Regions from separate parts of the Luteimonas sp. 22616 genome, predicted to be linked through region 2. Evidence: predicted binding sites of a transcription regulator. Region 2 holds the regulator's gene; each other region holds the start of a gene.
What was found. The regulator HrcA, encoded in region 2, represses chaperone genes, less so after heat shock. The targets are predictions, from matches to a motif close to TTNGCACTCNNNNNNNNNGAGTGCNAA.

Region 1 (3,276 bases), 1.3 Mb from region 2:
CCCATGCCGCCCATGTCGCCCATGCCGCCGCCGCCCGGCATCGCCGGCTCTTCCTTCTTCGGCAGCTCGGCCACCATCGCTTCGGTGGTGATCATCAGGCCGGCGATCGAGGCCGCGTTCTGCAGCGCCGAACGGGTGACCTTGGTCGGGTCCAGGATGCCGAACGCGATCATGTCGCCGTACTCGCCGGTCGCGGCGTTGTAGCCGTAGTTGCCCTTGCCGTCCTTGACCTTGTTGAGCACGACCGACGGCTCTTCGCCGCAGTTGGCGACGATCTCGCGCAGCGGCGCTTCCATCGCGCGCAGGGCGATCACGATGCCGTGGTTCTGGTCTTCGTTGATGCCCTTGAGCTCACCGATAGCCTGCAGCGCGCGCACCAGGGCCACGCCGCCGCCCGGGACCACGCCTTCTTCCACCGCTGCGCGCGTGGCGTGCAGGGCGTCTTCGACGCGGGCCTTCTTTTCCTTCATTTCGATCTCGGTCGAGGCGCCGACCTTGATCACCGCAACGCCGCCGGCCAGCTTGGCCACGCGTTCCTGCAGCTTCTCGCGGTCGTAGTCCGAAGAGGTCTCTTCGATCTGCGCCTTGATCTGCTTGATGCGGCCTTCGATGCCACCGGTCTCGCCGGCGCCGTCGATGATCGTGGTGTTTTCCTTGGTGACCTGGATCTTCTTCGCGCGGCCGAGGTCCTTGATCGTGGCCTTCTCGAGCGAGAGGCCCACTTCCTCGGAGATCACGGTGCCGCCGGTGAGGATCGCCATGTCTTCAAGCATCGCCTTGCGACGGTCGCCGAAGCCCGGGGCCTTGACGGCGCAGACCTTGACGATGCCGCGGATGGTGTTGACCACCAGGGTCGCCAGCGCTTCGCCTTCGACTTCCTCGGCGACGATCAGCAGCGGCTTGCCGCTCTTGGCCACGCCTTCGAGCACGGGCAGCAGGTCGCGGACGTTGGAGATCTTCTTGTCGTGCAGCAGGATGAAGGGGTCGTCCAGCTCGGCCGACATCGACTGCTGGTTGTTGATGAAGTACGGCGACAGGTAGCCGCGGTCGAACTGCATGCCCTCGACGACGTCGAGTTCGTTGTCCAGGCCCGAGCCTTCTTCAACGGTGATCACGCCTTCCTTGCCGACCTTCTTCATCGCGTCGGCGATGATCGTGCCGATCGACTCGTCCGAGTTGGCCGAGATCGTGCCGACCTGGGCGATCGCCTTGTCGTCGGCGGTGGGCTTGGACAGGTTCTTGAGCTCGACGACGGCGGCCTTGACGGCCTGGTCGATGCCGCGCTTGAGGTCCATCGGGTTCATGCCGGCGGCAACCGCCTTGGCGCCTTCGCGGATCAGCGCCTGGGCCAGCACGGTGGCGGTGGTGGTGCCGTCACCGGCGTTGTCGGAGGTCTTGGAAGCGACTTCCTTGACCATCTGCGCGCCCATGTTCTCGAACTTGTCGGCGAGCTCGATCTCCTTGGCGACGGACACGCCGTCCTTGGTGATCGTGGGGGCGCCGTAGCTCTTCTCGAGCACGACGTTGCGGCCCTTCGGGCCGAGGGTGGCCTTGACGGCATTGGCGAGCACGTTGACGCCGCGCACCATCTTTGCGCGCGCGTCCTCACCGAAACGGATTTCCTTGGCGGACATTTGGAGTTACCTCAAAGAACGGGAATGGGAATAAGGGGAATGAGGGGAACGACGGCTTGCGGGAGCGGGGGCGGCGGCGGGAATGCCGGAAACGACGGCGTGTCGCTCCCCATTCCCTGCATGCCCCTCATTCCCGCGGCGCGATCAGCCCAGCACCGCGAGGATGTCGTCTTCGCGCACGATCTTGTATTCGACGCCTTCGAGCTTGTAGGCGCTGCCCGAGTACTGGCCGTAGATGACCTTGTCGCCGACCTTGACCTTGGGCGCGCGCAGCTGGCCGTTGTCCAGCGCCTTGCCTTCGCCCACGGCAACCACTTCGCCCTTGGTGGGCTTTTCCTTGGCGTTGTCGGGGATGACGATGCCACCGGCGGTCACTTCGTCGGCTTCGATCGGCTTGATGACCACGCGGTCATAGAGCGGCTTGAGATTCATTGAAATCCTCACAAGTGATTGATTGTTTTGGGGAAAACGCTGGAGCGGGCGCGGATTCTAGCAGTCGCATGAAAGGAGTGCCAAGACCGCGGGCGAACAAAACCCGGTGTCACCGGGATGCCGCTGAGATGGGGCGGCCGGCAGGGCTTTCAAGGGCCGGCGGTGAAATCGCCTCCATGTCCCATTTCCGGCAATCGCCCGGCCGAACCCGGCCGCGCATAGGGTCGCCCCGGATGGCGACGCCCCGCCGGGCGCCGGCACGATGCCCGGATCATCCTTCCGGAACCTCGCCATGGCCCTTGCCGTCGCCCGACCCGTCCACCTCCTGCTCGCCGGCAGCCTGCTGCTGGCCTGTGGCAGCGGCCACGCCGCAGTCTTCATCAACGAGCTGCACTACGACAACGACGGCAGCGACAGCGGCGAGCGGATCGAGGTGGTCGCTACCGACGGCGAGAGCCTGTCCGGCTACCGGATTCACCTCTACAACGGCGGCAGTTCGCCGGGCAATGCCAGCGTCTACAGCAACACCGCGGTTCCCACCGGCAGCGTCACCAACTGCGGCGGCAGCGTGCGGATCGCCACCGTGGCCTACCCGCGAGACGGCCTGCAGAACGGCGCCAACGATGCCATCGCCCTGGTCGATGCGGGCGGCCAGGTGGTGCAGTTCCTCGGCTACGAGGGCAGCGTCACAGCCGGCAACGGCCCGGCCGCGGGCCTGACCAGCGACAGCCTGCCGGTGGCCGAGAACAGCAGCACGCCGGTCGGCACCTCGCTGCAGCTGCGCGGCAACGGCAGTGGCTACGACGACTTCAGCTGGGCCGGCTCGTCGGCGCACAGCTTCGGCGCCTGCAACGCCGGCCAGAGCTTCAGCGGCGGCGGCAACCCGGCGCCGATCCTCGTCTCCACGACGCCCGCCGACGGCGCCACCGGCTTCCCGGCCGCGGGCGACCTGCAGGTGGTGTTCAACGAAGTGGTGAGCGCGGCCAGCGGCGCGTTCGCGCTGGCCTGCGATGTGTCCGGCAGCGTGACGCTGTCATACCCGGCCTCGGGCGGCAGCTTCACCCTGTCCACCAGCACCGCGCTGCACGGCGGCGAACACTGCGTGCTGTCGATCGACGCGGCGAGGATCAGCGACGACGGCGGCGCGCATCCGGGCACCAGCGCATCGATCGGCTTCGACGTTGCCGATGGCGGCGGCGGTGGCGGGGAC
Region 2 (3,276 bases):
CGGCGTTGCGCAGCGATTCGAGTTCGGCTGCCAGCGCATCGCGCTGCGCCGCCAGGCCTTCCGGCGCGACCCGGTGCTTGCGCGACAGCTCGTGCAACCGGGTGAGCCTGCGCTCGAGTTCGTCGAACTGCGCCGGGTCGACGTCGAGGTCGGCGCGGATGCGTTCGAGCAGCAGCCCGGCTTCGTCGATCTGGATCGCGGCGACATCGAGCATGGCGTCCACGTCGGCCAGGCGCGGCTCGTGCTCCTGCGCGCGCACCAGTTCGCCGCGCAGCTGCTGCAGCTGCCGCGGAAGCGCCATGGCGCCATCGCCGTCGAGGTGGGCGAGGGCGGCTTCGCAGGTTGTGATCAGCCCGGTCGAATGGGCCTGGCGGCGATGCGCGGCGTCGAGTTCGGCGATCGAGGCCGGGTCGATGGGCTCGCGGTCGAGTTCGGCGAGTTGGTGTTCCAGCCAGTCGCCACGTTCGGTGACGTCGCCGGGGCGGCCTTCACGGGCGCGCGTGAGCGTCTCGCGCTCGCGCAGCAGCGCGGTCCAGCGGTGGGCGGCGTCGACCACGGCCGCCAGCAGCGCATCGTGGCTGCCACAGGCATCGAGCAGGGCCAGCTGGCTGGGCCGGGATAGGAGCGCCTGGTGTTCGTGCTGGCCATGGATCTCGACCAGCCGCTCCGCCAGCGCGGCGAGCTGCGACAGGGTGGCCGGCCGGCCGTTGATCCACGCACGCGAGCCGCCGTCGGCACGCAGGGTGCGGCGCAGCTGGCAGGCGTCGCCATCGTCGAACTCCTCCTGCCGCAACCATTGCCGGGCGTCGTCGGAGGTCGTGAGGTCGAACTCGGCGTGCAGTTCCGCGCGTTCGGCGCCGTGGCGGACCATGCCGCTGTCGGCGCGCTGCCCGGACAGGAAGCCCAGCGCATCCACCAGCAAGGACTTGCCGGCGCCGGTTTCGCCGGAAATGACGGTCAGGCCCGCGCCGAACTCGAGTTCGGCTGCCGTGACCACGGCGAAATCGCGGATGGCGAGGTGGGTGAGCATGCGCGCGAATTGTGCAGGGGTGTGGGGGGAATGGCCAAGGGGGCGTGCCGCCGCGGCAATGAGAGACGGCCTGCGTCTCGCCGCATGCGACCGGCATTGGCCGGGCTGCTACTTGCCCGATCGTTCATCGCGACCGCTTGCGCCCGCCACCGACCGGGCTTATATCCAAGGGCATGACGCGCAGGATCGACAACCAGGACGCCCTCGACCCGCGCACGCGGCAATTACTGCGTGCGCTGATCGGCCGCTACATCCGCGACGGCCAGCCGGTGGGCTCGCAGACCCTGGCGCGCCATGCCGGGCTCGATGTCAGCCCGGCGACCATCCGCAACATCCTGTCCGACCTCGAGGAGATCGGGCTGTTGGCCGCGCCGCATACCTCGGCCGGGCGCGTGCCGACCGCGCGCGGGCTGCGGGTGTTCGTCGACAGCCTGATCGAATGGCGTCCCCCGGCGGAGCGCCAGATCCAGCTGATCCACGAGGGCCTGGCCGCGCATGGGTCCACCCAGGAAGTCCTGCGCGACGCGTCGTCGCGACTGTCGGACATCTCCCATTTCGTCGGCCTGGTCACCGTGCCGCGCCGCGACCGCTTCGCCTTCCGCCACATCGACTTCGTGCGCCTGGACGAGCGCCGCGTGCTGGCGATCCTGGTGTTCACCGACGGCGAGGTCCAGAACCGGGCCGTGGAAGTGCCGCGCCCGCTGTCGGCCAGCGAGCTGGAGTGGATCGCCAACTACCTCAACCAGAACTACGCCGGCCTCGGCCTGGCCGAGATCCGCGAGCGGCTGGTGGCCGAACTCGACGACGAACGTCGCGAGGTCGACCGCCGCATGGCCGCCACCGTGGCGCTGGCTCAGGCCACCCTGCAGCCGGTCGACGACGAGGACATGCTGGTCAGCGGCCAGACCAAGCTGATGGGCGGGACCCAGGGGCTGGCCGACGTCGAGCGCCTGCGGGAGCTGTTCGAGGCGTTCCAGCGCAAGAGCGAGCTGCTGCAGGTGCTGGAGGGCTGCCTGCGCGCCGACGGCGTGCGCCTGTTCATCGGCGAGGAGTCCGGGGTCACGTCGATGGAGCAGTGCACCCTGATCGCGGCTCCCTACGCGAGCGGCGGAAGGGTGCTGGGCGTGCTGGGCGTCATCGGCCCCACCCGGATGGACTACGACCGCGTCATCACCACCGTCCAGGCGACTGCCCAGGCACTGTCGCGGACGATGGCCGAACGCGTCAGCTGAAGCCCGGCCCCGTATCCTTGGCGGCCGCCCAGGCAGCCATTCCCGGCCGGGTGCACCTTCCGGGGCTGCCGCCAGGCTGTCCCGGGCTTGGATTTTTGCAGCCCGGCCCACACATCAGCGCGCATGTCGAACCTGCCCGTCGACCGCGCTGGTGGAAGGGCGCAGGCCACTCCCGTTCCGAGACATTCCCGAGACATTCCTCCGACCCGATGACCATGCACCCAGAACACGACGACATCACCACGCCCGACACCGACACCGACAATGCCGCCGCCCTCGAACAGGATTCGCAGATCGAGCAGCTCAAGGCCGAGCTCGAACAGCTCCGTGCCCAGTCCCTGGTCGAGCGCGCGGACATCGAAAACCAGCGCAAGCGCATGGAGCGCGATGTCCGCAACGCCTGCCGCTTCGCCAACAAGCAGCTGCTCGGCGACCTGCTGCCGGTGTTCGACAGCCTCGAGGCCGCGCTGGCCAATGCCCCGGACGCCGACCCGCTGCGCGACGGCGTGGTCCTGATCCTGCGGGAGTTGTCGCGGGTGGCGGGGAACAACGGCCTGGTCGAGATCGCGCCCGTGGCCGGCGATGCCTTCGACCCGGCGCACCACCAGGCGATGAGCGTGGTCGAGGCCCATGGCATCGAGCCGCATGCGGTCGCTCAGGTCTTCCAGAAGGGCTTCATGCTCCACGAGCAACTGCTGCGCCCGGCGCTGGTGGCCGTGGCCAAGGGCGAAGACTGACCGGCGCCCGGCGGGGGGCGCGTTCGCGGGCATTCAAGAAAAACGCTTGAACCGCCTGCCCGCGACCCCAGATAAGCGTTCATGGGCGGCCCGGCCGCCCCCAGACAACCCAGACAAGCAACCCAGGCAATTCCGAGAGGGAACCACACAATGGCAAAGATCATCGGCATCGACCTCGGCACGACCAACTCGTGCGTGGCGATCATGGACGGCGGCAAGGCCAAGGTCATCGAGAACAGCGAGGGCGATCGCACCACGCCGTCGATCGTGGCCTACA
Region 3 (3,276 bases), on a different contig from region 2:
GCGACGTGGGGCGCCGGAGCGGGCAAACGTTAGCGGTGGCGCAGTGTCCGCGGTGCGAAAGCGGAAGGTTGGTTCGTCCGGCGTCCCCGGACCGGATCGGCCACCGGCGCCGACGAGTCGACACGCGGCCCCGGAGCTGCCTTCGGCCACAAAAAAGCCCCGCCTGGTCGGCGGGGCATGGAGTCGATCGCTGGAACACTTCCGCCATGGCTGCGGACACGCGCCGGGTGCGGCGCGTGCCTGCTCACTTGTCGTAGTAGAAGTTGGTCCAGATGTTGATGTCATAGCTGGCCGCCACTTCGGTGTGCCGGTCCAGGACGTTCCCGGTGCGCTCCCTCGGCGGCGACAGTTTCGTCAGGTCGCGGGAACGGAACCGCCTGGCATTGTTGTAGAAATGATTCTGGCTGACGTTGCAGCCGTTGCTACTGGCGCGGATCCCGACGCCGATCAAGCCGTTGCTGTTGATCCGGTTGAGCCGGACGAGGCAATTCCTGGCGCCCATCGTCAGCACGCCATAGCCCTGGTTGTTCTCGATCGTGCAGCGCAGGATCCTGGTGTTCACGCTGCGCTTGTAGACCTGGATGCCGTTGCCCTGGTTGTGCCGGAACACGCAGTTCTCGATGTGCGTGTCGGACGCGCCGGGATTGGTGAAGTCCGATTCGATGTCGATGCCGCAACCGGGCGTGATGCCCGATGTGTAGCTGAACTCCGAGTCGTACACCCTGACGCCGCGCGCCTGGCCCAGCGACATGCCCTGGCGGCGGTTGTTGATGCAGGCGATGTTGGAGATCGCGACGTCGACGCTGGCGATCTGGTCCGACGTGGCCGCGATCGAGATGCCGTCGCCCCAGCACTGGCGGATCAGGATGTCGCGGATCGTGACCCGCGATGCGCCGCGCACCATGATGCCGTGGCCCCATTGGCCGGTGGTGCCCAGGTGCCGGTCGCGATCGCCTTCGATCTCGCCGCCGGAGATTTCCACGTCGCTGACCTTGTGCACCATCAGCACGTAGGCCCGTTCGGCGGAGTTGGCCTTGGCCTTGAGCACGGCGCCCGACGCCAGGCGCAGGTGCATCTTGCTGCGCAGGTTGATCCGCCGGGTGGGGTCGACCAGGTAGGTACCCGCGGGAAGGTAGATGGTGCCGCCGCCCGCGGGGAGGGCGTTGATGGCGTTCTGGATTGCGGTGGTGTCGTCGCGGACGCCGTCGCCATACGCGCCCCGGTTGCGGACGTTGATCTCGGTGCTGCCGCGTGCGCGGGTGGGCGGGACGAAGGCCGCCACCACCGAGGCCGGCAACGGCGAGCTCATGAGCGCCGCCGCGGCGGGCGTGGCGGTCGCGACCACGGGCAAGGCGAGGAGGATGGAACTGCGCAGGAAGCTCCTGCGGGGCAGTGAAGTCTCATGCGCGTCGGATGCGCGCTCTGTAATGGTCATGGTGTCCCCAGCGTTCGGGTGGTAACAGGGCTCCTTCGGAAATGCCGGCTGCACTCAGCAAAAAGCGCCCCAAAGGACGCTTGGCATCGGCAAGAGGCTTCACATCCTCTTCACTTCACTTTACCGGGCAGGTCCCGGGAATTCAGGATAAATAGGCGGAAATGTGCATCCGCACGCATACATTTACGTGAATATTCAGCGCGTTGATTCAGGCATGATCGACTCCCTTGATTGAGCGCCTGCAGGCGCCCTCAACGGTAGACTTCCGGAACCGCAGGCCCAGGCAAGCTGAATGGTTTTCCGGCGCCTGAACGTCGCCGCGGGTTGGCGGGGATTTCGGGCATCCATTCCACGGATGGAACACTCGGGAACTTCGCCGTGACTTAGCAGTCACATATGGACACTGCTAAAATGACGCCCATGACCGCAACCACGCTCTCCTATCCCCTCGTCGCCAACAACCTGCCGGTGCCTAGCGCGCTCGGCTCGCTGGATGCCTATATCGGCGCGGTGCATCAGATCCCGGTGCTCTCCGTCGAGGACGAACAGGCGTTGGCCCACCGCTTCCGCAACGAGGAAGACCTCGATGCGGCGCGCGAACTCGTGCATTCGCACCTGCGCTTCGTCGTGCACGTTGCCCGCGGCTACAACGGCTACGGCCTGCCGCTCGGCGACCTGATCCAGGAAGGCAACATCGGCCTGATGAAGGCGGTGAAGCGCTTCGACCCGGAAGTCGGCGTGCGCCTGGTGAGTTTCGCCGTGCACTGGATCCGCGCCGAGATGCACGAGTACATCCTCAAGAACTGGCGCATCGTCAAGGTCGCCACGACCAAGGCGCAGCGCAAGCTGTTCTTCAACCTGCGCAAGAGCAAAAAGCGCCTGGGCTGGTTGAATGCCGCCGAAGTCACCGCCGTGGCCAAGGACCTCAACGTCTCCGAGCGCGAAGTGCTGGAGATGGAGTCGCGCCTGTCAGGCCGCGACATCGGCTTCGACGCGCCCGCCGACGAGGACGACGATCACGCCCCGCCGTCGCCGGCCGCGTACCTGATGACCAACGAGGAAGATCCCTCGCAGGCATACGAGCGCATGGACAGCGAAGACCACCAGCTGCAGCTGCTGCGCGAAGGCCTGGGCCGCCTCGACGAACGCTCGCGCGACATCATCAAGCGCCGCTGGCTGGACGACGAGAACAAGATCACCCTGCAGGAACTGGCCGACGAATACGGCGTCTCCGCCGAACGCATCCGCCAGGTCGAGGCCAATGCGCTGAAGAAGATGAAGGCGCTGTTTGCCGCCTAGGCGGTGATTGGTGATTGGTGATTGGTGATTGGTGATTGATGATTGATGATTGAAAACGGCCCGGGCAACCGGGCCGTTTGCTTTTGCAGGAGCGACGGAAGCCGCGATGCCTTTGCTCCCTCCCCTGCGAAGGCAGAGGAGGGCTGGGGAGGGGTGCCTTCAGGCAGCACCGTGATCTGTGGACACCCCCTCCCAGCCTCCCCCTGCCTTCGCGGGGGGAGGGGTCACATCAAGCGCGCGGCTGAGAAGCCGCTCCTGCAAGAGCACCGCGCCTCCGGATCAACTCACGCATCCCGCCCCAGGATGATCCGCGCCGCGCGCTGGTAGCTCCAGTACGCCCAGGTCCAGTTGAGCATCACCACCAGCCGGTTGCGGAAGCCGATCAGGAAGAAGATGTGCGCGGTCAGCCAGAACCACCACGCCAGCGCGCCGGAAAGTTTCAGCTTGCCCAGGTGCACCACCGCGGCCATGCGGCCGATGGTGGCGAGGTTGCCGTAGTCGCGGTAGCGGAACGGCGCGGCCAGCCTGCCATCGATGCGCGC

Region 1: groES (co-chaperone GroES) is a predicted target of HrcA. The motif match lies at 2,124-2,150, and genes of this name have one in related genera.
Region 3: rpoH (RNA polymerase sigma factor RpoH) is a predicted target of HrcA. The motif match lies at 1,819-1,845, and genes of this name have one in related genera.

What each region holds. Positions count from the first base shown of each region.
Region 1 is NZ_JBQEMW010000001.1:2,367,380-2,370,655, forward strand. It holds gene groL (chaperonin GroEL) at 1-1,634, opposite strand, end outside; gene groES (co-chaperone GroES) at 1,779-2,066, opposite strand; gene ACTJIL_RS10910 (endonuclease) at 2,359-3,276, shown strand, end outside.
Region 2 is NZ_JBQEMW010000001.1:1,115,060-1,118,335, reverse strand. It holds gene recN (DNA repair protein RecN) at 1-1,030, opposite strand, end outside; gene hrcA (heat-inducible transcriptional repressor HrcA) at 1,204-2,262, shown strand; gene grpE (nucleotide exchange factor GrpE) at 2,478-2,999, shown strand; gene dnaK (molecular chaperone DnaK) at 3,150-3,276, shown strand, end outside.
Region 3 is NZ_JBQEMW010000002.1:834,908-838,183, forward strand. It holds gene ACTJIL_RS16045 (right-handed parallel beta-helix repeat-containing protein) at 245-1,435, opposite strand; gene rpoH (RNA polymerase sigma factor RpoH) at 1,856-2,734, shown strand; gene ACTJIL_RS16055 (NAD(P)/FAD-dependent oxidoreductase) at 3,019-3,276, opposite strand, start outside.